One region of the Streptomyces sp. NPDC052042 genome, then DNA from elsewhere that is predicted to be linked to it. Evidence: riboswitches for the same ligand, from Rfam matches in the RefSeq annotation. Region 1 holds a riboswitch; each other region holds the start of a gene.
The links. Region 1 has a riboswitch for cobalamin ahead of metE (5-methyltetrahydropteroyltriglutamate--homocysteine S-methyltransferase). Riboswitches for the same ligand answer to the same signal wherever they lie in the genome.
Positions count from the first base shown of each region.

Region 2: it holds a riboswitch for cobalamin, as region 1 does, so the genes downstream of both, ACIHCL_RS13980 (CoA-acylating methylmalonate-semialdehyde dehydrogenase) here and metE (5-methyltetrahydropteroyltriglutamate--homocysteine S-methyltransferase) in region 1, are expected to answer to the same signal.
Region 3: it holds a riboswitch for cobalamin, as region 1 does, so the genes downstream of both, ACIHCL_RS00280 (cobalamin biosynthesis protein) here and metE (5-methyltetrahydropteroyltriglutamate--homocysteine S-methyltransferase) in region 1, are expected to answer to the same signal.

Region 1 covers NZ_JBIUBU010000005.1:154,299-161,937, forward strand. The annotation lists gene ACIHCL_RS11895 (hypothetical protein) at 28-381, opposite strand; gene metE (5-methyltetrahydropteroyltriglutamate--homocysteine S-methyltransferase) at 469-2,787, opposite strand; cobalamin riboswitch at 2,956-3,178, opposite strand; gene ACIHCL_RS11905 (3-hydroxybutyryl-CoA dehydrogenase) at 3,367-4,236, opposite strand; gene aceB (malate synthase A) at 4,233-5,825, opposite strand; gene aceA (isocitrate lyase) at 6,086-7,369, opposite strand.
Region 2 covers NZ_JBIUBU010000006.1:270,710-278,348, reverse strand. The annotation lists gene ACIHCL_RS13985 (hypothetical protein) at 1-1,001, shown strand, start outside; cobalamin riboswitch at 1,216-1,414, shown strand; gene ACIHCL_RS13980 (CoA-acylating methylmalonate-semialdehyde dehydrogenase) at 1,666-3,165, shown strand; gene ACIHCL_RS13975 (acyl-CoA dehydrogenase family protein) at 3,171-4,319, shown strand; gene ACIHCL_RS13970 (enoyl-CoA hydratase/isomerase family protein) at 4,316-5,392, shown strand; gene mmsB (3-hydroxyisobutyrate dehydrogenase) at 5,389-6,276, shown strand; gene ACIHCL_RS13960 (enoyl-CoA hydratase) at 6,273-7,055, shown strand; gene ACIHCL_RS13955 (short-chain fatty acyl-CoA regulator family protein) at 7,199-7,639, opposite strand, start outside.
Region 3 covers NZ_JBIUBU010000001.1:52,418-60,056, reverse strand. The annotation lists gene ACIHCL_RS00285 (cobyric acid synthase) at 1-1,500, opposite strand, end outside; gene ACIHCL_RS00280 (cobalamin biosynthesis protein) at 1,497-2,585, opposite strand; cobalamin riboswitch at 2,730-2,863, opposite strand; gene ACIHCL_RS00275 (hypothetical protein) at 3,044-3,277, opposite strand; gene ACIHCL_RS00270 (anion permease) at 3,380-4,666, opposite strand; gene ACIHCL_RS00265 (class II aldolase/adducin family protein) at 4,884-5,357, shown strand; gene ACIHCL_RS00260 (alpha/beta hydrolase) at 5,555-6,682, shown strand; gene ACIHCL_RS00255 (hypothetical protein) at 6,868-7,639, shown strand, end outside.

The DNA.
Region 1 (7,639 bases):
TGTGTCGCACGAGAAACTTAGGTATACCTAAGTTCTGGTGCGGTCGGACGGGCGCCGGCCTCTTGGAGTGCGTCCTGCCCCGGTGATGGTGCGTAGCTGTTGTGCGCGTCGGCGTATCTCGGTGACCAGTACCGGCTCGGGATGTGGGGGGTTGGAAGGGGGCCTGATCTCCTCTGGCTCGGGTGACGCGTCGGCGTCGAGCGCCTCGGCCACGGAGTCCAGGAACTCGCCCAGGTCGGCCAGCGTGTCACGCAGCATCCGCATCTTGGCGGTCTGGCTGCCGAGCTGTCTGCGCATGGCCAGCAGGCTCTCGAACTGCTTCTCGGACATGGCGATCATGGGCCTGCCGTCCACGACGACCTGTCGCGGTTTGCCGCGCACCGTTGGCCCCCCTTCCTGCCTTGGTTTTGGCGGTGTTGTGGGACGGGCCGGGACGCTTGTGGCGTCCCGGCCCACTGGGTTTCTCGGTCAGGAGGCGGGCAGCTCACTCCGGACGGTGCGGGCGGCGGCGACGAGGTTCTCCAGGGAGGCGCGGGTCTCGGGCCAGCCGCGGGTCTTCAGGCCGCAGTCGGGATTGACCCACAGCCGTTCGGCGGGGATGGCCTCCAGCCCGGTGCGCAGGAGGTCCGCTGCCTCGTCGGTGCTCGGGATGCGCGGGGAGTGGATGTCGTAGACGCCCGGTCCGGCCTCGCGGGGGTAGCCGTGGGCGGCGAGTTCGTGGGCGACCTGCATGTGGGAGCGGGCGGCCTCCAGGCTGATGACGTCGGCGTCGAGGTCGTCGATGGCCTGGACGATGTCACCGAATTCGGCGTAGCACATGTGCGTGTGGATCTGGGTGTCCGGCCGCACACCGCCCGTCGTCAGACGGAACGCTTCGGTGGCCCACGCCAGGTAGTCGGCGTGGTCGGCGGCCCGCAGCGGCAGCGTCTCGCGCAGCGCGGGCTCGTCGACCTGGATGACCGAGGTGCCGGCCGCCTCCAGATCGGTGACCTCGTCGCGCAGGGCGAGGGCGACCTGGCGGGCGGTGTCGCCGAGGGGCTGGTCGTCGCGGACGAAGGACCAGGCGAGCATGGTGACCGGCCCGGTGAGCATGCCCTTGACCGGGCGGTCGCTCAGTGACTGCGCGTACGACGTCCAGCGCACCGTCATCGGCTCGGGGCGCGAGATGTCCCCGGCCAGGATCGGCGGACGCACGTACCGGGTGCCGTAGGACTGGACCCAGCCGTGCTGCGTGGCGAGGTAGCCGGTGAGCCGCTCGGCGAAGTACTGCACCATGTCGTTGCGTTCGGCCTCGCCGTGCACCAGGACATCGATGCCGGCCTTCTCCTGGAAGGCGATGACCTCCTGGATCTCCGCCCTGATGCGCTCCTCGTACCCGGCCGTGTCGATCCGCCCGGCGCGCAGGTCGGCGCGGGCGGTGCGCAGTTCACCGGTCTGCGGGAACGAGCCGATGGTCGTCGTGGGCAGCAGCGGCAGTCCGAGGTGGGCGCGCTGGGCGGCTGCCCGCTCGGCGTACGGCTGGGAACGGCGCGCGTCGGCGGCCGTCACGGCCTCGGAGCGGGCCCGGACGGCGGGGTCATGCGTGATCGGCGAGTTTGCGCGGGAGGCGAGGTCGGCCCGGTTGGCGGCGAGTTCGGCGGCGATCGAACCGGTGCCGTGGGCGAGGCCCTTGGTGAGAGTGATGATCTCGGCGGTCTTCTGCTTGGCGAAGGCCAGCCAGCGCAGGATCTGCGGGTCGATGTCCCGCTCGGCAGTGGCGTCCAGCGGCACGTGCAGCAGGGAGCAGGAGGCGGCGACGTCGACCCGGTCGGCGAGCCCGAGAAGGGTGCCGAGGGTGGACAGCGACTTCTGCAGGTCGTTGATCCAGATGTTGCGGCCGTTGACGACACCGGCGATCAGGCGCTTGCCGGGCAGTCCGCCGACGGCGGCCAGGGCGTCCAGGTTGGCGGCGGCGGCCTCGGTGAAGTCCAGCGCCAGCCCGTCCACCGGTGCCTTGGCCAGCACCGGCAGGGCGTCGCCGAGCCGGTCGAAGTAGGAGGCGACGAGCAGTCTGGGCCGGTCGGTGAGGGCGCCGAGTTCGCGGTAGGCGCGCTCGGCGGCGTTCAGCTCGGCCGGGGTGCGGTCCTGCACGAGGGCGGGCTCGTCGAGCTGGACCCACTCGGCACCGGCCGCGCGCAGGTCGGCGATCACTTCGGCGTACACGGGGAGCAGCCGGTCCAGGAGGGTGAGCGGCTCGAAGTCGGCGGGTACGCCGGGGGCGGGCTTGGCGAGCAGGAGGTAGGTGACCGGGCCGACCAGCACGGGCCGTGCGGTGAGGTCCTGGGCGAGGGCTTCCTTCAGTTCGGCGACCTGCTTGGTGGAGTCGGCCGTGAAGACGGTGTCGGGGCCCAGTTCGGGGACCAGGTAGTGGTAGTTGGTGTCGAACCACTTGGTCATCTCCAGCGGAGCGACCTCCTGGGTACCGCGGGCCATCGCGAAATAGCCGTCCAGGGCGTCGGCGTCGACGGCGGCGCGGTGGCGTTCGGGGATCGCACCGACCATGACGGTGGTGTCGAGGACGTGGTCGTAGTACGAGAAGTCGCCGGTCGGGACTTCGTGGATGCCGGTGTCGGCGAGCTGCTGCCAGTTGGCGCGGCGCAGTTCGGCGGCAGTGTCCCGGAGGGCGTCGGCGGTGACGCGATCCTTCCAGTAGCCCTCGATGGCCTTCTTCAGTTCACGGTTCTGACCCTGGCGGGGGTAGCCGTACACGGTGGCCCGTGCTGCCGCGGCTGCGGACTTCGCTGTCACGGAGATCTCCTTCGCGAGATGAATCCCTGAGATCCCGGAGACGGGACGAGAGCGCGAAGGGAATGACGAACCGGACGGCCACGACCCCGCGCGGCAAAAGCACGGTCGTTCCGTCTGGTGTGTACGCCGACCCGCCCTCGAGGTCACCGGGATGTCCGCGCACGGATGGTCCGCACGCGGGCAGTTGGCAGGTCTTCGGACTCACGGGCACGCCCTCCGTCACGGAGGACACCTACTGGCCGTCGCTTCCCAGGCCCGGTACGTCGGACCCAGTGCGTATGACGGCGGTCGTTCCCGCTCACCGCTGCGGGGCAGTCCCGGATTCCCACCGGGTTCCCTCTTGCGACACCCCGCCTGGCGGACGGGGCGAACCAGCTGCTGCGGTCAGCCTACGGGGTCGTGCCAGGAAGGGAAGAGCGCCGTCCGGCATCCGGAAGGCGGGACAGGGCATGCGGCGGGTGGCACGGTGAAGGGGCGGGAGGCGCCGCACTTGCGCTTCCCGCCCTTTCTCGGTCGCGCCGCGCGGGACCTTCACCCCTGCGGCGTCGCGGGCCCCTCAGCCCGCGTCGTACCAGGCCCTCAGCCCTGGTCGTACGTGTGGAACCCCTGGCCGGTCTTCCGGCCGAGCAGTCCCGCCTGCACCATCCGCTGGAGCAGCGGCGGCGGCGCGTAGAGGGGTTCACGGAACTCGTCGTAGAGCGACTCGGCGATCGAGGCGACGGTGTCCAGGCCGATCAGATCGGCGAGCTTCAGTGGTCCCATCGGGTGGGCGCAGCCCAGTTCCATGCCCGCGTCGATGTCCGTGGCCGTGGCGAACCCGGACTCCGCCATCCTGACGGCGGAGAGCAGGTAGGGGACGAGCAGGGCGTTGACGACGAAGCCCGCCCGGTCCTGGGAGCGGATGACCGTTTTGCCGAGCGTGCGGGCCGCGAAGTCCTCCACCAGAGCTGTCGTCCCGGCCGACGTGTGCAGCGAGGTGACCACCTCGACCAGCGGCAGGACGGGGACGGGGTTGAAGAAGTGCAGGCCCACGACCCGGTCCGCGCGGGATGTCGCCATGCCCAGCCGCATGATCGGCAGGGAAGAGGTGTTGCTGGCCAGGACGGCCGCAGGATCTTCCACGATCTTGTCCAGGGCGGCGAAGACCTCGGTCTTGGCATCCGGATTCTCGATGACGGCCTCGACGACGAGCTGCCGGTCGCCCAGGTCGTCCAGGCTGCCGGAGAAGACGAGCCGGGCGTGAGCACCGTCGGCGGCCTCGCGGCTCAGCTTGCCGCGCCGTACGGCACGGTCCAGGGAGGCGGCGATCCGGTCCCTCGCGACGCGGGCGGCGACCGCGTCCACCTCGCAGACCACGGTGTCCAGCCCGGCCCTCGCGCACACCTCGGCAATCCCCGCCCCCATCTGCCCGCCGCCGACCACGCCGACGCGCGTGATGGCCGCGTTCACGCCTGTACCTCCGGCCTGCGCACGAGATGGCGGGTGTAGGCGTCGGGGGTGAAGAACAGCGGCAACTCGCCTGTCAGCGCGGTACGTTCGAAGAGTGCGCGGATGTCCTCGGCAGGCGACAACGGGTGCTCGGCGCCGAGCACCATGATCTCGTCGGCGAGCAGCCCCATCACTGTCTCGCGGTCGATCACCCGGTGCCGCAGCCACTGCCAGATCTGCACACGGGCGATCTCGGCGGTGGCCGCGTCCTCCATCAGCCCGTCGATGGCACCCGCGCCCTGCCCCCGTAGCCAGGCAGCGTAGTACCGCAGCGCGACGGCGATGTTGGTGCGCACGCCGTCAGGGGTGGGCGGGCCGCTGATGCGGCGCACGGACAGCAGGTCGGCCGGGGTGACCTCGACGTCGTCGCGGGTGCGGTCGAGTTGGTGGGGCCGTTCACCGAGGACACCGTCGAACACCTCACGGCAGACGGGGACGAGTGCCGGATGGGCGACCCAGGAGCCGTCGAAGCCGTCCTCGGCCTCCCGCTCCTTGTCCAGCCGGACCTTGGCGAACGCGGCCTCGTTCGCGGCCGGGTCCTTGCCGGGGACCTGTGCGGCCATGCCGCCGATGGCGTGGGCGCCGCGCTTGTGGCAGGTGCGGACGAGGAGTTCGGTGTAGGCCCGCATGAAGGGCGCGGTCATCGTCACCTTGGCGCGGTCGGGCAGCAGGAAGTCGCTGCGGTGCCCGAAGGTCTTGATCATGCTGAAGAGGTAGTCCCAGCGGCCGGCGTTCAGTCCGGCGCTGTGCTCGCGCAGTTCGTAGAGGATCTCCTCCATCTCGAACGCGGCGGTGATCGTCTCGATGAGCACGGTGGCGCGGATCGTGCCGCGCGGGATGCCGAGCAGCTCCTGGGCGAGGACGAACACGTCGTTCCACAGCCGGGCCTCGTACCGGTTCTCCAGCTTCGGCAGGTAGAAGTACGGGCCGTACCCGGCGTCGATCTGCCGCTGCGCGCAGTGGAAGAAGTACAGCCCGAAGTCGACGAGCGCGGCGGGTACCGGGCGGCCGTCGAACTCCAGGTGCTCCTCGTCCAAGTGCCAGCCGCGCGGTCGGACCATGATGGTGGCGAGCTGTTCGCCGAGCCGGTACTCCTTGCCCTCGGGCGTGGTGAAGTCGATCCGGCGCTCGATGGCGTCCAGGAGAGTGAGCTGTCCGCCGATGATGTTGTCCCACAGGGGCGCGGTGGCGTCCTCGAAGTCCGCCATCCACACCCGGGCGCCGGAGTTGAGTGCGTTGACGGCCATACGGCGGTCCGGTGGCCCGGTGATCTCCACCCGCCGGTCGGTCAGACCGGGCGCGGGCGGCGCCACCCGCCAGCCGTCGTCGGCCCGGACCGCGGCGGTGACCATGGGGAAGTCGAGGGGCGAGCCCGCCGCCAGTCGCAGGACCTGCCGGCGGCGTTCCTTCATCAGGTCCCGCCGACGCGACTCGAACGCCTCGACGAGGCGGCCGAGGAAGTCCAGGGCGGCGGGGGTGAGGATCTCGTCGTGCCGGTGACGGGGCGCGGCGAGGACACGGACCTGCTGGGTGAGTGCGGTGGTGGTCATCGGGCTCTCCTGAGAGGTGGGAGCGGAGGGGACGGAGACTGTTCGTCCCCTCCGCCGGCCGGGGTCGGCCGGCGGAGGGGCGTCCGGCTCGGTGGCCTAGTGCCGCATCAGGCAACGTTCGCCCCGTCGCGACGCCCGGCACGCCCTCTCGCTGCACCGGCCGAAAACCCGGGTACGTCCAGTACGAGGGTTTCCGGCCGGCACACCGAGAGCACGCACCGGACGCGCTCCTTGACGGGCAAACGTCGCCTGCCGCGGCACTAGTGGAACTGCTCTTCCTCCGTGGACCCAGTCAGGGCGGTGGTGGAGGAGGCGGGGTTGACGGCCGTGGAGACGAGGTCGAAGTAGCCGGTGCCGACCTCGCGCTGGTGCTTGATGGCGGTGAAGCCCTGTGCCTGCGCGGCGAACTCCCTCTCCTGGAGGTCGACGTAGGCGGTCATGCCGTGCTCGGCGTAGCCCCGGGCGAGGTCGAACATGCCGTGGTTGAGCGAGTGGAACCCGGCCAGGGTGATGAACTGGAAGCGGTAGCCCATCGCGCCCAGCTCGCGCTGGAACTTGGCGATCTGGTCGTCGTCCAGCGCTGCCTTCCAGTTGAAGGACGGCGAGCAGTTGTAGGCCAGCATCTGGTCCGGGTACTGCGCGTGGATCGCCTCGGCGAACTCGCGGGCCTGCGCCAGGTCCGGGGTACCGGTCTCCACCCAGATCAGGTCGGCGTAGGGGGCGTAGGCGAGGCCGCGCGCGATGACCGGCGCCATGCCGTTGCGGACCCGGTAGAAGCCCTCCGCGGTGCGTTCCCCGGTGACGAATTCGGCGTCGCGCTCATCGACGTCGGTGGTGAGCAGATTGGCGGCGAGGGCGTCGGTGCGGGCGATGATCACCGTGGGCACGTCGGCGAGGTCGGCGGCGAGACGGGCCGCGTTCAGGGTGCGGATGTGCTGCGAGGTCGGTACCAGGACCTTGCCGCCGAGGTGGCCGCACTTCTTCTCGGAGGCGAGCTGGTCCTCGTAGTGGATGCCTGCGGCACCGGCGGCGATCATCGCCTTGGTCAGCTCGAAGGCGTTCAGCGGGCCGCCGAAGCCGGCCTCCGCGTCCGCGACGATCGGCGCGAGCCAGTCGGTCGTGTCACCGGCGCCCTCCGCGGTGGCGATCTGGTCGGCCCGCAGCAGGGCGTTGTTGATCCGACGGACCACCTGGGGGACGGAGTTGGCCGGGTACAGGCTCTGGTCGGGGTAGGTGTGGCCGGCCTGGTTGGCGTCGGCGGCGACCTGCCAGCCGGACAGGTAGATGGCCTGGAGCCCGGCCTTCACCTGCTGCACCGCCTGGCCGCCGGTGAGCGCGCCGAGCGCGTGGATGTAGTTCTGCTCGTGCAGCTGCCGCCACAGCCGTTCGGCGCCGCGCCGGGCCAGGGTGTGCTCCTCACGCACGCTGCCGGACAGGCGTACGACGTCCTCGGCGGTGTAGGTGCGCTCGATGCCCTGCCAGCGCGGATCGGTGTCCCAACGGCGGGTCAGTTCCTCGGCCGCTTGGATGCTCGCTTCTGCCATGACTGTCACCGTCTCCTCGGTCTGTGCTGGCTGCCAATCCCGCCGTCCGGATGAACAGAGGTGGCACTGCGTGTCGTATGGCTCAGGGTGCGGCCCGCCGTCACCGGGAGGTGGAGCTGAGCAATGTTGCCGGTGCAGATCGCTGCCACTGCCGGGGTCTCCGACGTCAGGGAGGAAATCGTGCCCCGATTCCGGGCTGTGACCGCCTGATCCGGCGGGCCGCACTACGACTTTGGCACTGGCACTGAGTGTCATCAAGCTGGGATCGGT
Region 2 (7,639 bases), on a different contig from region 1:
TCATAGCCGACATCTACGGCTACTGGCAGACCGCGGAACCCGGCTACTTCGGCCCGCCCTCGAACTTCAACGGCACCGTCTTCGCCGCTCTGGCCCTCGGCGGCGCGCGGACCCAGGCCGGCGGAGCCCGCGTCCCCCAGACTCTGACCGACGCGCTCGTCGTCAAGCTCCGCGCCAACCAGCACAACGACGGCGGCTGGACCTACCAGAAGGTCGAGGGCGACCCCGCCGCCCTCAACACGGCCAGTGACATCGACATGACGGGCGCCGCCCTCGCCGCACTGTGCACCTCGGGCGTGCCGAACACCGACACCGGCGTCGTCAAGGCGAAGAACTTCCTCAAGGGCAAGCTGATCGCCACCACCGGTGCCTTCAACTCCCTCTACGGCGTGAACACCAGCTCCAACGGCTGGGCGGTCGCCGGCCTCAACGCCTGCGGCATCGACCCGCAGTCCGCCGACTTCACCACGGTCAATGACAAGACTCCGATCGACTTCCTCATTGCCAACCAGTACAACCCGGGCGGCGGGTTCAAGTACAAGCCCAGCGACAGCGCCCCCTCCGCCTACGCCTCCATCGATGCTCTCCGGGCCGTCGTCGGCGGCGGCTTCACGAGCGCACCGGCCGTCCCGGTCACCCCTGGCGCCCCCCAGTGGGTCGCGCAGAGCGCCTTCACCGTCGGCACGGCCACCAAGTTGGCCCTTACCGTCGATGACGGAACGGGCAACCTCAAGGTCTGCTCGGTCTCCTTCACGCCCACCGGGACCACGACCACCCTCGGGGCCGTCCTCGACGCGGCGACCAACGCGGCCACGCCGTCCGGCTGCGTCACGGGCGTCAGCCCTTCGTCCGGCAGCGGCACCGTGACCGCCGTCAACGGCAAGGCCAACAGCGGGTCCCAGACCTGGAAGGTGAGCGTCGACGGATCGGCGTTCGCGGGAGCGACCCGAGAGAAGCCGATCAACGTCGGCGACACCATCGCGCTGCGCTGGGGCGCGTGACCTGCGGCGGGCCGACCGCCTCCTGCCGCCGCGTCGCTCCGGTCCGCCGACGGACCGGAGCGACGCGGCGCCTCAAGACGACCCAGGAGCCCGGAGGCCACGTCTTCGCGGTGTTTCGGGACACGGTCCGGCCGTCGCGGACCACCCGGGGCACGCAACGGGCCTTTCCGGGGAGACGCCGATTCGACGCGGTCAGGGAGCCTGGTGGACTTACTAGGACGTCCAACTATATGGTCCCGGTACAAGGCCCGCGGTGCAGGGAAGCCGGTGTGAATCCGGCACGGTCCCGCCACTGTGACCGGGGAGCGTGCGTTCCAGCAGCAGGAGCCACTGGCGGAGGGATCCGCCGGGAAGGCCGGGACGCGGGCAGTGATCCGGGAGTCAGGATACCGGCCGCGGGTTGTTCCGTGTTTTCCACGAGGATGGAGCAGACACGCATGGCACCGGCCCGTATCCATGGTCCAGGCGATCCGGCGGAGAGACCGCGCCCGGAACGGCGCGATTAGCGCCGCTCCTGGCACTAGTGCCGTGACCGGCAGTAGTCCTTCGACGGCCCCGTGCCCTCGCGTCCCACGGCAGGCTCCCGCGCGCCCGCACCCGACCGGTGCCGGTGCGCCGCCTCGCCGTGCCGTCCCTGGATCTCACCTGACGAGAGCAGGCTTCCATGGTCCGTGAACTGACACATTTCATCGGCGGCAAGCACACCGCCGGCACGTCCGGGCGGTTCTCCGACGTGTACGACCCCAACACCGGAGACATCCGGGCCCGCGTCCCCCTCGCGGCAGAGGACGAGGTACGCGCGGCCATCGCCGACGCAGTCGAGGCCCAGGCGGCCTGGGCCGAGTGGAACCCGCAGCGCCGCGCCCGCGTGCTGCTGCGCTTCCTCCAACTCGTGGAGGAGGAGAAGGACGGCCTCGCCCGGCTGCTGTCCTGCGAGCACGGCAAGACCGTCGCCGACGCGCACGGGGACATCCAGCGCGGCCTGGAGGTGGTCGAGTTCGCCGCAGGGGTGCCCCACCTCATCAAGGGCGAGTTCACCGACAACGCCGGCACCGGAATCGACGTGCACTCACTGCGATCCCCACTGGGCGTCGTCGCCGGCATCACCCCCTTCAACTTCCCCGCGATGATTCCGCTCTGGCAGGCCGCACCCGCACTGGCCTGCGGCAACGCCTTCGTCCTCAAGCCGTCCGAGCGCGACCCGTCCGTGCCGCTGCGGCTCGCCGAGCTCTTCCTGGAGGCCGGCCTTCCGCCCGGCGTCCTCAACGTCGTCAACGGCGACAAGGAGGCCGTCGACACCCTGCTGGAGGACCCGCGCGTCCAGGCCCTCGGCTTCGTCGGCTCCACCCCGATCGCCGCGCACATCTACGCCGCGGCCGCCGCCCACGGCAAGCGCGCCCAGTGCTTCGGCGGCGCCAAGAACCACATGATCGTCATGCCCGACGCCGACCTCGACCAGGCCGTGGAGGCGCTCATCGGCGCCGGTTACGGCTCCGCCGGCGAGCGCTGCATGGCGATCTCCGTCGCCGTCCCCGTCGGCGAGGAGACCGCCGACGCCCTCGTCGCCGCGCTCAAGGAGCGCATCGCCACCCTCCGCATCGGCCGCTCCGACGACCCGGACGCGGACTTCGGCCCGCTGGTCAGCCGGGACGCCGTGCAGCGGGTGCGCCGCTACGTGGACATCGGCGTCACGGAGGGAGCCGAACTCGTCGTCGACGGACGGGACTTCACCCTCGCCGGGCACGAGGACGGCTTCTTCACCGGCGCCTCCCTCTTCGACCGGGTCACCCCCGCCATGCGCGTCTACCGCGAAGAGATCTTCGGCCCCGTACTCTCGGTGGTCCGCGCCGCCGACTACGAGGAAGCGCTACGGCTGCCCAGCGAGCACCCGTACGGCAACGGCGTCGCGATCTTCACACGCGACGGCGACACCGCACGCGACTTCGCCCGCCGCGTCAACACCGGCATGATCGGCGTCAACGTGCCCATCCCGGTGCCCGTCGCCTATCACACCTTCGGCGGCTGGAAGCGTTCCGGCTTCGGCGACCTGAACCAGCACGGACCGGACTCCATCCGCTTCTACACCCGCACCAAGACCGTCACTTCGCGCTGGCCCTCCGGGATCAAGGAGAACGCGAGCTTCACCATGCCCACGATGGGGTGAACACCATGACCACGAGCACCCTGACCGAGGACCAGCTGGCCCTCGCCGAGGTAACCCTCGACTTCGCCCAGGAACACCTCGCCCCGCACGCCGTCGACTGGGACCAGGAGAAGCACTTTCCGGCCGACGTCCTGCGCCACGCCGCCGATCTCGGACTCGCCGGCGTCTACGTCCGCGAGGAACACGGCGGCTCCGGCCTCACCCGCGCGGACGGAGTGGTCGTCTTCGAGGTCCTCGCCACCGGCTGCCCCTCCATCGCCGGCTACCTCTCCATCCACAACATGGTCGGCTGGATGATCGACCACTACGGGAGCCCCGCCCAGCGCGCCCGCTGGCTGCCCACCCTGTGCACCGCCGAGTCCCTGGGCAGCTACTGCCTCACCGAACCCGGGGCCGGCTCCGACGCCGCCGCCCTGCGCACCCGCGCCGAGCGCGACGGTGACACCTATGTCCTCACCGGCGTCAAACAGTTCATCTCCGGAGCAGGCACATCCGATGTCTACCTCGTGATGGCGCGAACCGGGGGAGACGGGCCGGACGGCATTTCCGCCTTCGTCGTCGAGCGCGACGACCCCGGCCTGTCGTTCGGCGTGAACGAGCGGAAGATGGGCTGGAACGCCCAGCCCACCCGCCAGGTGATCCTCGACGGCGTCCGGCTGCCCGCGGACCGCAGGCTGGGCGCCGAGGGAGACGGCTTCCGCATCGCCATGAGCGGGCTCAACGGCGGCCGGCTCGGCATCGCCGCCTGCTCCCTCGGCGGCGCCCGCAGCGCCCTGGACCGCAGCCTGACCCACCTCGCCGACCGGGAGGCGTTCGGGCAGCGTCTGCTCGACGCCCCGGCGTTGCGCTTCCGTCTCGCCGACATGGCGACCGAACTGACGGCCGCGCGCGCCCTGGTCCAGCAGGCCGCCCAGGCACTCGACCGCGGTGACCCACAGGCGCCGTACCTGTGCGCGATGGCCAAGCGGTTCGCCACCGACACCGGGTACGCGGTCGCCGACCGCGCCCTGCAACTCCACGGCGGCTACGGCTACCTCAGCGAGTACGGCATCGAGAAGATCGTCCGCGACCTTCGGGTCCACCAGATCCTGGAAGGAACCAACGAGATCATGCGCGTCATCGTGGCCCGCGGCCTGACGGAGGCGTTCGGATGACCGCCACCCGGGAACCCGTCCTGCTGCACCGCACCGGACGGGCCGCGCACATCACCCTCAACCGGCCGAGGGCGCTGAACGCGCTGTCGCACGAGATGGTGCTGTGCATCGCCGAAGCCCTGACCGAATGGGAGCACGACCCGGCCGTCGAAACCGTGGTCATCACCGGTGCCGGGGACCGCGGCCTGTGCGCGGGCGGAGACATCCGGACCATCCATGACGACGCCCGCACCGGCGACGGCACCGCCTCGGCCGCCTTCTGGCGCGACGAGTACCGCCTCAACGCCCGCATCGCCCGCTACCCGAAGCCCTATGTCGCCCTCATGGACGGCATCGTCATGGGCGGCGGCGTCGGTGTCTCCGCGCACGGCAGCGTCCGCATCGTCACCGAACGGTCCCGGATCGCCATGCCGGAGACCGGTATCGGCTTCGTCCCCGACGTCGGCGGCACCTATCTGCTCGCCCTCGCACCCGGCGAACTGGGCACCCATCTCGCGCTGACCGGAGCGCCGATCAGCGCCGCGGACGCGCTGTTGTGCGGGCTCGCCGACCACTACGTACCGTCGGACGAGCTCCCTCGGCTCGTCGCCGACCTCGCCGATCTGCCCGTGCACGAGGCGCTCACCCGGCACACGCGCCCGGCTCCCGAGGGTGAACTCGCCGACCGCCGGGAATGGATCGACGCCTGCTACGCCGCCGACACGGTCGAGGAGATCGTCCAACGGCTGCTCGCGCACGGCGGCACGGCCGCGAGCGAGACGGCCCGGACCCTGCTCACCAAATCGCCCACCGCCCTGAAGGTCACCCTGGAGGCCCTTCGCCGCGCGCGCGGGCTCGGACCGCTCGAAGCGGTCCTGGACCAGGAGTACCGCGTCTCCTGCGCCGTCCTTGCCACCGACGACCTGGTGGAAGGCATCCGCGCCCAGGTCATCGACAAGGACCGCGACCCGCGCTGGTCCCCGGGCACCCTCGCCGAGGTCACCGACGCCGACGTGGAGCGCTTCTTCACCCCGCTCGGCGAGCGCGAACTCGGGCTCGCCACACCCGACACCACCCAGGAGGTGGCCTGGTGAGCCGTACCGTCGCGTTCATCGGACTCGGACACATGGGCGGCCCCATGGCCGCCAACCTCGTCAAGGCCGGCCACCGGGTGCGCGGCTACGACCTCGTGGTCACGCCCGGCCCGGGTCTGGAGCCCGCCGCCTCCGCCGCGGACGCCGTCGCGGACGCGGACGCGGACGTCGTGATCAGCATGCTGCCCGCCGGCCGCCATGTCCTCGGGCTCTACGACGAGATCCTTCCCGCCGCTCGCCCGGGCACCCTCTTCGTCGACTGCTCCACCATCGACGTCGCCGATGCCCGCACCGCCCATGAGCGTGCCGCCGCGGCCGGGATGCGGGCCCTGGACGCCCCGGTCTCCGGCGGTGTCGTCGGCGCCGAGGCCGCCGGCCTCACCTTCATGGCCGGTGGGGGAGAGGAGGAGTTCGCCGAGGCGCTTCCCCTGCTGGAGGTGATGGGCAGGAAGGCGGTCCACTGCGGTGGGGCCGGCGCAGGTCAGGCCGCCAAGATCTGCAACAACATGATCCTCGGCGTCTCCATGATCGCCGTCAGCGAGGCTTTCGTCCTCGGCGAGAGCCTCGGCCTGTCCCACCAGTCCCTGTACGACGTGGCCTCGGCGGCCTCGGGCCAGTGCTGGGCGCTCAGCGTCAACTGCCCGGTGCCCGGTCCGGTCCCGGCCAGCCCGGCCAATCGTGACTACCGGCCGGGCTTCGCCGCCTCCCTCATGGCCAAGGACCTGGGCCTGGCGGCGAACGCGGTCCGAGCCGCCGGAGTGAACGCCGAACTCGGCCTGCGGGCAGCCGAGTTGTATGCCGTCTACGCCGAACGGGTCGGAGCGGCGGAGGACTTCTCCGGCATCGTACGAACCATCCGGGACCAGAACGAGGAGCAGTCATGACCCTGGCCGATCACGAGACGATCCGCGTCGAGCGCAAGGGCCGTACCGCCCTGCTCACGCTCAACCGTCCGAAGGCCCTCAACGCGCTGAACCTCCAGGTCATGAACGAGGTCGTCGCCGCCACCGAGGCCCTGGACCGGGACCCGGACTGCGGCTGTGTGGTGATCACCGGGTCGGCGAAGGCGTTCGCGGCCGGCGCCGACATCAAGGAGATGCAGCCGCAGGGGTACATGGACATGTACCTCGCCGACTGGTTCGCGGCCTGGGACCGGCTGGGGCAGTTGCGCACCCCGACCGTGGCGGCGGTCGCCGGGTACGCGCTCGGCGGTGGCTGCGAGCTGGCCATGCTGTGCGACATCCTGCTCGCCGCCGACACCGCCGTCTTCGGCCAGCCCGAGATCAAACTCGGCGTGATCCCCGGCATCGGCGGCTCCCAGAGGCTGACGCGCGCCGTCGGCAAGGCCAAGGCCATGGAGATGTGCCTGACCGGACGCACCATGGACGCGGTCGAGGCCGAGCGCAGCGGGCTCGTCTCCCGTGTGGTGCCCGCCGACGAACTTCTCACCGAGGCCCTCGCGGTGGCCGAGACCGTGGCGGGCATGTCGCTGCCGGTCGCGATGATGGCCAAGGAGGCCGTCGGCCGGGCCTTCGAGACGACCCTCGTCGAAGGCGTTCGCTTCGAACGCCGCCTGTTCCACGCGGTATTCGCCACCGCGGACCAGAAGGAGGGCATGAGCGCCTTCGTCGACAAACGTCCCGCCGAATTCCGGCACCGCTGAACTCCTTGAGCCTCCCGCACACCGCGGGGTGATCGGTCCACACCTTCGTGGCCGGGCCGCCGTCCCGCACTCCGTGCGGGACGGTCAACCGGCCGTCGGCACCGGCGAGTTCCCCGGGCGGGGCCGGATGGCGCAGCGTGCCGTCATCGGCCGCCGGTCTCCACCGGGTAGGGAACGTACGCCCGCCGGTCGGGGTCGACGGCCAGTCGGCCGCCGGCCGGTGGCCGGGCCCGCTGCGCGCAATCGCGGCGCTCGCAGATCCGGCAGCCCAGGCCGATCGGGGTGGCGGCGCGGGGATCGTCCAGGGCGATCCCCGCGGCGTAGACGAGCCGGTGCGCGTGCCGCAGTTCGCAGCCGAGGGCCACGGCGAATTCGGCACGCGGGGCGTGATGGCCGTAGCCGCCGCGGGTGATGGTCCGCGCGACCCAGAAGTACCGCTTCCCGTCCGGCATTTCGGCGACCTGGGTCAGTATCCGGCCGGGTGCGGAGAACGCCTCGTAGACGGTCCACAGCGGGCATGTGCCGCCGAGCCGGGAGAAGTGGAAGTCGGTCGCGGACTGCCGTTTGGAGATGTTCCCGGCACG
Region 3 (7,639 bases), on a different contig from region 1:
TTCCGACGGCGCGCCCGACTCGATGAGCCGGAGCAGCGCGTCGGTGTCTGCGTGCTCTTCGATCAGGTCGCCGAGCCGGTCGAGCTGCTCCTCGCGCAGCTCGGCGAAACAGGTGTCGGGGGCGGGGACGAAGCGGCGCCCGGCGGCGCGGGCGACCTCGGCCAGGAAACGGCGGCGGAACGTGTCGCTCTCCAGCGAGCCGTGCCAGTGGGTGCCCCACACGGCGCCGGCCCGGCAGCCGTCCAGGGCGCGGCCCCGGCCGTCGGTGAAGAACGGCTCACCACCGCGCACGTCCGCGACGCCGTGGTGGATCTCGTACCCCTCGACCGGCGCGCCCAGCGCCTCCCCGACGGGCCGGGCGAGGGTCTTCTCGCGGTCGAACCGGACGCGCAGCGGCAGCAGTCCGAGCCCGTCGACGTGCCCGGCCCGGGATTCGACCTCGTCCTCGATGTGCTCGCCGAGCACCTGGTAGCCGCCGCAGATCCCGAGTACCGGCCGGCCCTCGGCGGCGCGCCGGGCCAGGGCGTCGGCGAGCCCGCGCTCGCGCAGCCAGGCGAGTGCCCCGACGGTGCCCCGGGTGCCCGGCACGACGACCAGATCGGCGTCGGTGAGCTCCTCGGCGCGGTCCACGAAGCGGACGACGACGCCCGGTTCGGCGGCCAGCGCGTCCACGTCGGTGAAGTTCGACATCAGCGGAACGGCACACACCGCGACGCGCAGCACGTCCTCGCCGTGCGGCGGGGCCACGGCCGACTCGCGTACGGCGCCGCGCAGCGAGACCCGCAGCCCGTCCTCCTCGTCGATGCCGAGACCGTGCGCGAAGGGCAGCACCCCGTACGTCGGGCGGCCGGTGACCTCGCGCAGCATCTCCAGCCCCGGCTCCAGCAGCGACACATCGCCGCGGAACTTGTTCACGAGATAGCCCGCGACCAGCGACTGGTCCTCGGCGGAGAGCAGCGCCGTCGTACCGAAGAACGAGGCGAAGACGCCGCCGCGGTCGATGTCGCCGACCACCACCACCGGGAAGCGCGCCGCTCGGGCGATGCCCATGTTCACGATGTCCGTGCGCCGCAGATTGATCTCGGCCGGGCTGCCCGCCCCTTCGCAGATCACCGCGTCGTACGTGCTCCGCAGCCGGTCCAGGCAGTCCACGACCGTGCCGAACAGCGCCTCCTGCCGTCCGCCGTGGTAGCCGCGCGCGCTCATCTCGCCCACCGGCCTGCCCATCAGGACGACCTGGCTGGAGCGGTCCCCGCCGGGCTTGAGCAGCACCGGGTTCATCAGCGCCGTCGGCTCCACCCGGGCGGCCGCCGCCTGCATGGCCTGGGCGCGGCCGATCTCGGCACCCTCACGGGTGACGTAGGAGTTCAGCGACATGTTCTGCGCCTTGAAGGGCGCCACCTTCACGCCCCGGCGCGCGAGCCAGCGGCAGATGCCCGCCGTGACGACGCTCTTGCCGGCGTCCGAGGTGGTTCCGGCGACCAGGAGTCCGCCGCTCATGTCCGTCTCCGTCCTGCGATCAGGCGTCCCGTGAACGCGAGCCGCGCGGCCCGTGCGCCCGCGGCCGACGCGACGGCGCTCCCCGTGCCCGCGGCCGACGCGACGGCGCTCGACGCGCCCGCGAGCCGCTCGCCCGCGACACGGCGCACCACGAGGCCCGCGCCCAGCCGTCCGGCCACGCACACGCCGAGGGCCAGCAGACCCACCCGGCGCGACAGCCGCACCGCGCGCTCGATGTCCGCGGTCTCCACCGCCCGGCCGTCCGCCCCGTTGAGGACGGGGCGGTGCTCGACCCGGCCGCCGTACGCCAGCGTGCCGCCCAGCCGCACGCCCAACGCGCCCGCGAACGACGCCTCCACCGGGCCCGCGTTGGGGCTCGGGTGCTTCGTGGCGTCGGCCCGCCACGCCCGCACGGCGTCGCGCGGACGGCCGCCGGCGGCCACCGCGAGCAGCGCGGTGAGCCGGGCGCCCGGCCAGCCCACGAGGTCGTCGAGGCGGGCGGAGGCCCAGCCGTAGCGGCGGTGGCGGAGCGACCTGTGGCCGACCATCGCGTCCAGGGTGTTGACCGCCCGGAAGCCGACGAGCCCGGGCACACCGGCCAGCGCCCCCCACACCAGGGCGCCGACCACGGCGTCCGAGGTGTTCTCGGCCACGGACTCCACCACGGCGCGGGCGATCTGCGGCCCGTCGAGGGAGTGCGGGTCGCGCCCGCACAGATGCGGCAGCCGTTCCCGGGCGAGCGCGACGTCCCGCGCCTCCAGGGCGCCGCCGATGGCCCGCGCCTCCCGTCCCAGCGACGTGCCACCGACCACGGACCAGGTGGCGGCCACGGTCAGCGCGATGGAGGCGGCGGGGTGACGCCGTACGGCACGGGAGAGCAGCGCCGCGCCCCCCGCGGCGCCTCCGGCGCAGACGAGGGTGTGCAGCGCGCCCCACCCGCGGTGGTCGCGCCACAGACGGCGCTCGACGGCCGCTGCGGCCCGCCCGAAGGCGGCGACCGGGTGCCCCCTGCGGGGGTCACCGAGCAGCAGATCGCCGATCAGACCGGCCGTGGCGCCGTACGCGAACACGCGATCGGCACGCATGGCTCAACCGGCCGCGGTGCCTCGAAGGACCTTCGTACGGGAGGCTCTCGGTGAGAGCGTCACAGCGATCGACGCACGGCTGCCAGGCATGGCGACATGTCCTCACTCAGGGTCCGCGCCCTGGTTCGACGTGACCGGCGACGAGAGTCTCCTGGCTCCCGGATCCGCGGCTTCCCCCGGCCTTCCAGCTCGCTCGCGCGTGCCGTGACTTCCCGGTGTGGGGGACCGCTCCCCGGTGACAGTGGCGGGACCGCGCCGGATTCGCACCGGCTTCCTCTGCTGTCGCCGTAAATGGCTCCGGCAGTCCACCACGCTCCGCGAAGGCCCGTCAACTTGCCGTTGACCTGCGGCGGCGCAATGTGCTGAGGCCCACAACCGCACCGGCGCACCACGACGGGCCGGACGCACGGCATGCGTCCGGCCCGTCGGAGGAGCGCGGAAAGGGGAGGAGGCGGGGCTCAGACGACGATCAGATAGATCCCGTACGCGACCGCCGCGGCGCACAGCGCGAAGCAGGCGTATGCGCCCGCACGCGCCAGCGGCCGTGACGCGCCGGAGCCTCCCGAACCGCCCTCCGCCGCCGGCTGCTTGGCGAGCCCGATGATGCCCAGGGTGAAGAGACCCACCAGCGCGACGGTGACGACGAGGGACACACCGAAGACGGAGCCGAGGGCTGCCCAGTCGATTTTCATGCTGATTCCTTAGACGGTCTGCGGACGGTCCGCGCGATCGGCGAGGCCGGTACGAGGGAAGGCCGCTCGGGCTGTGGCCGGTGAACCCTGCCGGTCACGGCACTAGACGGTGGCGGGGCGCGCCGGGTCCTGGGCGGTGACCGCCGGGGCCGGGGGCACGGGTGCGGCCGGGATGACGGTCATGAGGTCCTGCGTCGAGGCGGTGGCCGCGAGGGTGGGCGGCGGGCTGACGGCGGCGATGGCCGTGGTGACGACGCCCGCGGGCTCGGCGGCGCTCTGCGGCGGGGCGACGTCGTCGTGGCCGACCGGCTTGCGCCGCGACACCAGCCAGATCGAGCCGGAGCCCGCGACCAGCAGCGCGGCGACGAGGACGATGCCCCAGGTGCCCTGCTTGGTCAGGAACTCGGCACCCGCGCCGACCAGGCCCGCGGCGGGCAGCGTCAGTCCCCAGGCGACGAACATCCGGGTGGCGGTGGACCAGCGGACCACGCCGCCCTGGCGGCCGAGCCCCGCGCCCATCACGGCGCCGGAGCAGGACTGGGTGGTGGAGAGGGAGAAACCGAGGTGCGAGGAGGCCAGGATGACCGTGGCCGCACTGGTCTGGGCGGCGAAACCCTGAGGCGGGCGGAGGTCGGTGAGGCCGGTGCCCATGGTGCGGATGATCCGCCAGCCGCCCAGGTAGGTGCCGAGCGCGATGGCCGCACCGGCGGACACGATGACCCAGACCGGAGGGTTGGCGCCGGGGCGCAGCACACCGCTCGTGATCAGGGCCAGGGTGATGATGCCCATGGTCTTCTGCGCGTCGTTGGTGCCGTGGGCGAGGGAGACCAGCCCGGCCGAGGCGATCTGACCGGCGCGGTAGCCCTTGGCGGCGGTCTTCTCCTGGGCCTCGTCGCGGATGTTCCTGCCGATCCGGTACGTCAGCCGGGTGGCCAGCAGCGCCGCCAGACCGGCGACGATCGGGGCGGCGATCGCGGGGATCAGCACCTTGGTGACGACCGTGCCGCCGTTGACCGACGACCAGCCGACCGACATGACCGCGGCGCCTATCAGACCGCCGAACAGGGCGTGCGAGGAACTGGACGGCAGGCCGACCAGCCACGTCAGCAGATTCCACAGGATGGCGCCGACGAGCGCCGCGAAGATGACCTCCGTCCGCAGACCGTCCTCGTTGATGATCCCGCCGGAGATCGTCTTGGCGACCTCCACGGACAGGAACGCACCGACGAGATTGAGAACGGCGGACATGGCCACCGCGGTCTTCGGTCTGAGTGCGCCGGTGGAGATGGTGGTTGCCATCGCGTTGGCGGTGTCATGGAAACCGTTCGTGAAGTCGAACACTAGAGCTGTCGCGATCACTATCGCGAGGAGCAGCGTGATGTGTTCCATTTACCCAGGCAATCGTTCGACGGCATTGGCAGGTGGACGGTAAGCAACGTTGGTGAACAGGAGATGAACTGGATGGGGCGTCACGGTGTCGCGGCAAAGCGCTCCCAAAGGCGCGTTCCGGCCGCCCCGTAGCCCCCTCGCGCCCCGACGTCACTGTCCGTGATTCCTCGGCTCGGCCCTGTGTACGCACGCCCCGGCGGGCCGACAGGATCGCCGCGTGAGCGATCACCAGCGGGACGCGATCGAACGGGCGTGGGCGGGAGTCGTCGCCACCGCCCACAGGACGGCGGCCGACGGGCTCGTCGTCGGCACGTCGGGCAACGTCTCGGCCAGGGTCGGCGACACGATCCTGGTCACCCTGGTCCCCGAGGTCCCGCCGATCCACTACGCCGCCGCCGTGCTCGGCGGGCCGGTGCGGGTCGCGGCCTACGCGCGTTACGGAACCGACGAGCTGGCCGTGAACATGCTCGACGCACTGCGCGACCGCACCGGCTGCCTGCTCCAGAACCACGGCACCGTCACCCACGGCACCACCCTGGACGAGGCGTACGACCGGACCGCCCAGCTCGAATGGCTCTGCCGGCTCCGGCTCGCCGCGAGTTCCGTGCCCGGACGCTCCCCGAACCTGCTCTCCCCGGCCCAGCTGGACGACGTACGGGAGGCATTGAAGGGGTACGGGCAACCGCGCTGACCCCGCTCCGCCGCCGGTGGGCGGCCCGTTCCGTTTCCACCCGCCCCCGCCGTACCGCGGGGCGGGACGTCCGGATCTCGCCCACGGGCCGTTCGGTCCCTGACGCGCCACTGTCCGGTCCGTTCCGCCCTCCCGCCGTCACCCGGACGGCCCCGTCCGGGTGGCAAGGGGGTGAGCCGCCCCACCAGACTGGAGCGGTGCGCCCGGCAACAGTCACGGCAGCAGCCGTCACCACGATCCTCGGCCTCGGTGCGGCGGCGGTCGCGGCCGGCCGGTACGCCGGCGACGCCGCTCTCAGGGCGCCGTCGGGACGGCCGCTCCCCGCGGACCGGGGGCTCACCGTGCACGCCACGGCAGCCGGCCGGGTCACCCTCACCCGCTCCCTCACCTCCCTGCGGCCCGGTACGTACGGACTGGTGGGCGACGGCCTGCACGCCGTCGTCGGCCCGGTGGTCGAGCACGCCCACCACGCCCCCGACACCGTCGTCCGCAGGCTGGAACGCGTCGACCGGGGCACCCTGGAGACCGGTGTCAAGGTCCGGATCACGCCCCAGCTGCACAGCGGGAACCCCTCCTCGGCGCTCGGCCTCGACCACGAGGAGGTCGAGATTCCCGGCGAACTCGGAACCCTGCCGGCCTGGTTCGTGCCCGGTCCCCGCGACACCTGGGTCATCACCGTGCACGGTCTCGGCACCACCCGGGAACACCCCATGAACCTGATGGGGTTCCTGTACGACCTGCGCCTGCCCGTCCTCGATCTGGCCTACCGCGGGGACCCCGGCGCCCCGCGCTCCCCGGACGGCCTCGCCCACCTCGGCGAGTCCGAATGGCGCGACCTGGACGCCGCGATCCGCTTCGCCGTCCGGTACGGGGCGGAGAAGGTCATCCTGCACGGCTGGTCCACCGGCGCCTCCATGGCGCTGCACGCGGCCGTCGGCTCCGCGCTCCGGGACCGGATCAGCGGCCTTGTGCTCGACTCCCCGGTACTGGACTGGGCGGCCACGCTCCGCGCCCTGGCCACCGCCCGGGGCGTCCCGGCCGCCCTGCTGCCGCTCGCCGTCCGCGCCGCCCAGGGACAGACCGGACTGCAGGGCGCCCGCCTCCTGGACGGCTCCCTCGCGTCGTCCCTGCGCGCCCCGACGCTGATCTTCCACGGACCGGACGACACCCTGGCCCCCTGGCAGCCGTCCCGCGACCTCGCCGCCCGCCGCCCGGAACTGATCGCCCTGCGCACCGTTCCGCAGGCTCCGCATGGGGCGATGTGGAACGCCGATCCGACCCACTACGAGGAGACCCTGCGCCGCTTCCTCACGCCCCTCATGTGAGCCGATGCGCGGGATGGGGCGATTGGTTCCCGACCCCGTCCCCCATGCCGTCCACCGCGAATTCGGGTTCCGTTTGGGCTTTCGGGCCGTCAGGGGCAAGACTGCTCTTCGTGACGTCCCGTACCCCGCGCGACTCCAGGCTCCGACTTGTCCGCCCACGACCCCTCGCCACCGCTCGCAAGGCCGTGACCACCCGGCGCACCAGGCCGGCGCCCCGCCCCCCGGAGGGCACCCCGCCCCGGTCCGAACTGGCCCGCCAGGCGAGGGCCGTTCTCGCCGACGCCGTGCGGATCGCCCGCTGGGCGGCCGACGGCGCGATCCCGGGCGCCCCGCCCCCGGTCGCCCAGGCACTCGAAGGGGCCGCGACGGCCTTGGAGCTCTCCCCGGCCCAGGTGCGCTCCGGCTGGGACCGGGCCCGCCTCGCCGGCCTCGTGGAACTCCACGGCGGCACCGCGCGCCCCGGGTGGCGGCTGCGCGCCTGGGACCGCGACGACTCCGCCGTACTGCGCGGCTGGGTGGCGCTGTTCGACGCCTGGTCCCTCGTCCACCCGGCCCCCGACGGCATCGAGGTCACCGCGGTCGCCGAGACCGTCGAGGCGGTGCCCCAGGTGCTCTCCCTCCTCCAGCTCTCGGCCGGCCCGGTCGCCGTGCCCGCCCTCCTGGACCTCCTCGAACAGCGTGTCGCGGAACTCCACGAGGAGCGCTGCGAGGTGCCGTACGGGCCGTCGCCCGAGCCGGCCGGACCGGGCCCCGCCGCACATCCGGCCGCCCTGGTCGCCCGGCTCCTGGACTGGGCCCTGGAAGGACTGGCCGCCGTCGGGGCGCTCACCCTCGGCGCCGGGCACGCCACCCTCACCCCGCTCGGCAACTGGGCGGTCTGGGTCAAGCTGGAGCAGATCTGCGTCGCAGCCCAGAGCCCCGCCGGAAACATCGAGCAGTCCGCCGCCGACATGCTGC